Caballeronia sp. LZ062: one gene and its partner. The protein of the gene in region 1 binds, or shares a complex with, the protein of each later gene. Links are inferred from orthologs where the notes say so. Each region holds a gene or a part of one and is shown on either strand. Other genes may lie near its edges. The genes, in order: tldD and pmbA.

Region 1 (3,192 bases):
GCGACTCGGTCGTCCGCGCGCCAATCGCGCCCCACGAAATCAAATCCGCGATGTACTGCGGGCTGATCATATCGAGATATTCCGTCCCAGCCGGCAGCCCGAGCTCATTGACATGCATAAGCAATTCGCGCGCGGCCCGCAAACCGTCGTTGATCTTGAAGCTGTTATCCATATACGGATCGTTGATCAGCCCCTTCCAGCCGACCGTCGTGCGCGGCTTTTCGAAATACACGCGCATCACAATTTCGAGTTCGCCCGCGAACCGCTTTCGCTGTTCGATCAACCGCCCCGCATATTCCAGCGCCGCCTTCGGATCGTGAATGGAACACGGGCCGATGATGACGATCAACCGGCCATCCATGCCATGCAAAATGCGATGCATCGACTGCCGCGCGTTGAAGATGAGATCGGACACCGGCTCGGTGCACGGAAATTCGCGGATCAAGTGCGCGGGCGGGACGAGCTCCTTCAACTCACGGATACGAACGTCATCGGTGTTGTGCGGGGGCATGGCGATTCTCCAACGGCAATGTTCTGAGCAAAAAAGGTAAGGCGAAAAAAAACCGCCAGACTCGCTGGCGGTTTTTCGGGAATTCGGTTTTGCGTATTTGAAACCTACGACTCACCCCTCTCGATCCGCCAGCGGCTTGAGATGCCAAAAGAAATAAAAATAAAACTTGGCGGACATGGTGAGCAAAGGGCGCATCGCAAAAAGGTTGACCGTCTTTATAACCTCAAACAGGCGGCGGTGACAAGCGGCCGCGCGTCGAACGCGGGAAATCCGCATCGGCGGGTGCGTCCGGTTCCGAACGCGTCACCGCCAATGCGGCGAAACTGCATCAGATCGTGCCGCCCACCGTCATTTTCTCGATGCGCAGCGTCGGCTGACCGACGCCCACCGGCACGCTCTGGCCTTCCTTGCCGCACACGCCCACGCCGCTATCCAGCGACATGTCGTTGCCGATCATCGTCACGTATTTGAGCGACTCGGGGCCGCTTCCGATCAGCGTCGCGCCCTTCACCGGGTACGTGATCTTGCCGTCCTCGATCATGTATGCCTCGGACGCCGAGAACACGAACTTGCCGTTGGTGATATCCACCTGACCGCCGCCGAAATTCACCGCGTACAAGCCGTTTTTCACCGACGCCAGAATCTCCTGCGGATCTTTGTCTCCGTTGAGCATGTACGTGTTCGTCATGCGCGGCATCGGCAGCGCGGCATACGACTCGCGGCGCGCGTTGCCCGTCACCGGCATCTTCATCAGGCGCGCGTTGAGCGAGTCCTGAATGTAGCCCTTCAGAATGCCGTCTTCGATCAGCGTCGTGCACTGCGTCGGGTTGCCTTCGTCGTCGATATTGAGCGAGCCGCGGCGATTCGGCAGCGTGCCGTCATCCACCACGGTGACGCCCTTCGCCGCCACCTGCTCGCCGATGCGGCCCGCAAACGCCGACGATCCCTTGCGGTTGAAATCGCCCTCCAGCCCGTGTCCGACCGCCTCGTGCAGCAGCACGCCCGGCCAGCCCGGCCCGAGCACGACGGTCATCGCGCCCGCCGGGGCAGGGCGCGCTTCGAGATTGACGAGCGCCGCATGCACGGCGTCATCGACGTACTTCGACAAGATATCGTCCGTGAAATAGCCGTAGTCGAAGCGACCGCCGCCGCCGCCCGTGCCGATCTCGCGCCGGCCGTTCTGCTCGGCGATCACCGTTACCGACACGCGAACGAGCGGCCGCACGTCCGCCGCCAGCGCGCCGTCGCTGCGCGCGACGAGCACGACGTCGTATTCGCCCGCGAGGCCGGCCATCACCTGCGTGATGCGCGGATCGCGGCCGCGCGCCATCTGTTCGACGCGCTCCAGCAGTTTGACCTTGGCATTGGCATCGAGCGAATGGAGCGGATCGGCGGGCACGTACAGGTCGCGGCCCGAGACGCCCGTGAGCGTGCTCGCCGGCTTGATCTTGTGCTTGCCGCCGCCCGCCTTGGCGATTGCCCGCGTGGCGAGTGCGGCCTGGCGGATGGAGTCGGGCGAAAGATCGTCGGAATAGGCGAAAGCCGTGCGCTCGCCCGAGACGGCGCGCACGCCGACGCCCTGATCGATGCTGAAACTGCCTGATTTCACGATGCCTTCTTCCAGACTCCACGCCTCGCTGCGCGTGGACTGAAAGTACAGATCGGCGTAATCGACGCGATGCGTGAAGATCTCCGCGAGCGTGCGCGTGATGAGACCCTCGTCGAGGCCGTACGGCGTCAGGAGAACGTCCTTCGCCGTGACCAGGTTGCGGATGCCGGGTTCGATGATGTTCATGCGGTGCCTATTGCGTTGGTGCAGCGTGTTCGGTGAATGTCGGACAATTCTACTGTCCGCGTTGTTCAGGCCATGTGCGGGATCACTTCCACGCGTTCAAGGCCGTTGAAAAGCCTATTTTCGAGATGTGGCGCGTCATCGCGATATCGGCCATCGCGTAGGAACGCTTACGCGATCACCCGATGCCGATACGCGGGCAAACTCTGTCGCACGCTCGCGATGCGCTCGGGATCGATCACGCCCGCGACGACGCCCGCGCCTTCCTCGCGCACGGCGACGACCTCGCCCCACGGGTCGATGAGCACGCTATGTCCCCACGTGCGGCGGCCGTTCTCGTGCTTGCCGCCTTGCGCGGCGGCGAGCACGTAGCACTGGTTCTCGATCGCCCGCGCCTTCAGCAGCGTTTCCCAGTGCGCACGGCCGGTGGTGTACGTGAACGCGGAAGGCACGACCATCAGCGCGCAATCGCCCATCTTCCGGTACAGCTCGGGAAAGCGCAGGTCGTAGCAGACGGACAGCCCCACGCGCCCGAACGGCGCCTCGAAAGTCCGCACGTCCGCGCCGGGCACGATGCTGCGCGCTTCGTCGAACGATTCGTCGCCCTTTTCGAAATTGAACAGATGAATCTTGTCGTAGCGCGCGACCTGCTCGCCGTCCGGACCGAAGACGAGCGATGTATTGAGCACGCGCGACGCTTCCGGCGACTTCAACGGCAACGTCCCGCCGATTACCCACACGCGGTGTTTGCGCGCGGCATCGGAAAGAAACTGCTGGATGGGGCCGTCGCCGGGCGTCTCGCGGATCGCGAGCTTGTCCGTGTCCTTGAAACCCATGAAGCAGAAGTACTCGGGCAGCAGCACGAGTTGCGCGCCGCCTTCTGCCGCCT
Region 2 (3,202 bases), 1.6 Mb from region 1 along the record:
GCCCGCCGCGTTCTTGATCCACTGGAACAGCTCGCGGTAGTAGCGCGGTGGCTTCTGCTGCTGGCGCTCCTTGCGCGCGTTGCGAATGAGCGTGCGGCCTTCCTGCGGATCGACGCCCGGATGCTGGCGAATGAATTCGGTGAGCGCGGCGTCGTCGGCGAGCAGTTGTTCGCGTGCGCGCTCGATCCAGTGCAGCCGCGCCGTTTCCGCCTTGTTCACGCCGCGATGCGTGTCGAGCGCGGTGCGCAGCGCGGCGACTTCCTCGTCCGACAGCGAGCGCATCACGCGCCCGACATACTGCAACTGACGGCGCTTGCCCTCGTGATCCGTGATGCGGCGCGCTTCGCGCACGGCGCTGTCGAGATCTTCGTTCATCGGCATGCGCTTGAGCGCGTCTTTCGGCAGCGCGATGAGCGCTTCGCCGAGCTCTTGCAGCGCGTGCATCTCGCGCTTCAGTTGCGATTTGCTCGGGCGGTCGTAGGCCTGATCGGGCGCGTCGTCGCGATCGGCTTCCATCGGTTGAATGCGGGTTTTACGGTTCATGACGACATTGTAGCTTGCGCCCGCGCGCGAGCCGACGCGGTGGCGACGGGTGAACGCGCGCCGTCCTTGCTATGATCGCGTGGAGAGTCGGCGTGCGTCTCGAGCAACGACGGACGCAACGGCAGGCGCGACATTCATGGCACGGAGCGCAACGGGCGCTTGCGCGGTCAACAAAACCGAAGGCAACGACACATGGCAGCAGACATCGACGTCAGGCAACGCTTTTTTCCGCACACGCAAGACGAGTTGAAGGAGATCGCGTCGGATATCCTGCGCTACGCGAAGGAACTCGGCGCGAGCGATGCCGCCACCGAAATCTCCGAAGGCGACGGCCTCTCGGTGAGCGTGCGGCGCGGCGAAGTGGACACGATCGAGCACAACCGCGACAAGATGGTCGGTGTCACGGTGTTCATCGGCAAGAAGCGCGGCAACGCGAGCACCGCCGACTTCACGCGCGAGGCGTTGCGCGACACGGTCGCGGCGGCGTACAACATCGCGCGGTTCACGGCGGAAGACAGCGCCGCCGGGCTCGCCGAGGAAGAACTGCTCGAGAAGTCGCCGCAGGACCTCGATCTTTATCACCCGTGGGACATCGACGCCGAAGAGGCCGCCGACATCGCGCGCCGGGCCGAGGCCGCCGCGTTCGCGGTCGACAAGCGCATCACGAATTCGGAAGGCGCGAGCGTCTCCGCGCAGCATTCGCAATTCGTGCTCGCGACATCGCGCGGCTTCATGGCGGGGTATCCGTACTCGCGGCATTACATCGCGTGCGCGCCGATCGCGGCGAGCGGCCGCGACATGCAGCGCGACGACTGGTACACGTCCAGGCGCGACGCCTCCGAGCTTGCCGATCCCGAAGCGGTCGGCCGCTATGCCGCCGAGCGCGCGCTCGCGCGCCTGAACGCGCGCAGTCTCGACACGCGCAAGTGCCGCGTGCTGTTCGAAGCGCCGCTCGCAGCCGGCATTCTCGGCGCGTTCGTGCAGGCCGTGAGCGGCGGGGCGTTGTATCGCAAGACGACGTTTCTCGTCGACAGTCTCGGCAAGCCGGTGTTCGCGCCGCATATTCAGGTCGTCGAAGACCCGCACGTGCGCGGCGGCATGGGCAGCGCGCCGTTCGACGAAGAGGGCGTGCGCACGCAGCGGCGCAATGTCGTGGAAGACGGCGTCGTGCAGGGCTATTTCCTCTCGACGTATTCGGCGCGCAAGCTCGGCATGCAGACGACCGGCAACGCGGGCGGCTCGCACAATCTCTCGATGAAAAGCGCGCACACGCAGCCTGGCGACGACTTCCAAGCCATGCTGAAGAAGCTTGGCACGGGCCTTCTGCTGACGGAACTGATGGGGCAGGGCGTGAACTACGTCACAGGCGACTACTCGCGCGGCGCGTCGGGCTTCTGGGTCGAGAACGGACAGATTCAGCACGCCGTGGAGGAGATCACGGTCGCGAGCACGCTGCAGGAGATGTTCCGCCATATCGAGGCCATCGGCGCGGATACGGTCGTGCGCGGCACCAAGGAGATCGGTTCGGTGCTGATCGAGCGGATGACGGTCGCAGGGCAGTAACCGCTTCCACGCCGCTGCTGCAGAAGCGAAAGGCCCCGGACGACGCGCAGTCGTCCGGGGCCTTGGTCTTTGTTATGCGCGCCGCTCGTAAGTGACGAACGCGAACTCGAAATCGTTCGGCGCCGCCGCGCGATGCCGCTCGCGCGACACTTCGCGCCACTGCGACGCATCGGGTGCAGGAAAACGCGTGTTGCCGTCGAAATCGGCGTCGATCTCCGTGACGATGAGCTTCTGCGCGCGGCCGATGGCATCGCCGTATAGCTGCGCCCCGCCGATCAGAAACGCTTCCGCCGCGCCATCGGCGGTTGCGAGCGCGAGGGCTTCGTCGATGCTCGTCACCGTGTCGCAGCCTTCGAAGCGGCGTGTAGCGTCGCGCGTGACGACGATATTGCGCCGCCCGGGCAGCGGCCGCCCGATCGACTCGTGCGTCTTGCGTCCCATGATGATGGGCGCGCCCATCGTCGTTCGTTTGAAGAAGGCGAGATCTTCGGGCAGGCGCCAGGGAAGTTGGTTATCGCGTCCGATCACGCCATTGCGTGCGCGGGCGACGATGAGAGTCAGCGTCGTCATGTGCAGGTAGGAAGGGGCGGCACGCGCCGCCAGGCCGGGGCACGAATTTTAACCGACGCAAACTGGCACGCCCACTGGCACGCTGCGGCGCTGCTGCTGCTTCCTGATGGATGCGGCGTCAGGCTTCGGACGTATCGTCCCCGCCCTCCACGCTGTCCCGGTACAGGCGCGGCACTTCCGGCGCGATTTCGTCCCACAGCGTCACGCTAGGATTTGTGGCCGGGGCGCGGCCGGGTGAGCCGGCTGAATTGTCGGCCGTCGCGCCCGTTGCGGGCGACCACTCGAATGCGTCGGCCTTGTCGGCATCCGACGGTGCCGCGGCGTTCAATGCGAAACGCGGTAAATAATTATCGAGAGCCATCGTGGATACGGGAAACGGGTAATTAATTCCGGGAAAGCGGTTTCGTGGAATAAACCAGTGGGCCGATACGTATGAAAGGTATCGCACTGCATTATTGCGTTCGGATGAGCGCATAAAGCTAAATGCGTGCCATTCGCATCGGTTCCTTGATGGGTAAAGCTTTGC

The links.
Region 2: the proteins of tldD (region 1) and pmbA are in contact, whole or in part, in a solved structure (PDB 5NJ9), measured with the Escherichia coli proteins. The link is inferred for Caballeronia sp. LZ062 from one-to-one orthologs.

The regions. Positions count from the first base shown.
Region 1 is NZ_JARTWB010000002.1:2,125,691-2,128,882, reverse strand. What follows is about bases 74-2,946. They hold tldD (metalloprotease TldD), read right to left. Parts: upstream 2,307-2,946; coding sequence 840-2,306; downstream 74-839. Other genes in these bases: P9239_RS15920 (carbon-nitrogen hydrolase family protein), read right to left, coding at 2,474-2,946; aroG (3-deoxy-7-phosphoheptulonate synthase AroG), read right to left, coding at 74-511. In the rest of the region: more of aroG, read right to left, coding at 1-73; more of P9239_RS15920, read right to left, coding at 2,947-3,192. UniProt on the Escherichia coli protein: Metalloprotease involved in CcdA degradation. Suppresses the inhibitory activity of the carbon storage regulator (CsrA).
Region 2 is NZ_JARTWB010000002.1:544,899-548,100, forward strand. The notes cover bases 38-2,920. They hold pmbA (metalloprotease PmbA), read left to right. Parts: upstream 38-735; coding sequence 736-2,106; downstream 2,107-2,920. Other genes in these bases: yjgA (ribosome biogenesis factor YjgA), read right to left, coding at 38-543; P9239_RS08560 (dihydrofolate reductase), read right to left, coding at 2,179-2,676; P9239_RS08565 (hypothetical protein), read right to left, coding at 2,795-2,920. In the rest of the region: more of yjgA, read right to left, coding at 1-37; more of P9239_RS08565, read right to left, coding at 2,921-3,037; P9239_RS08570 (hypothetical protein), read left to right, coding at 3,160-3,202.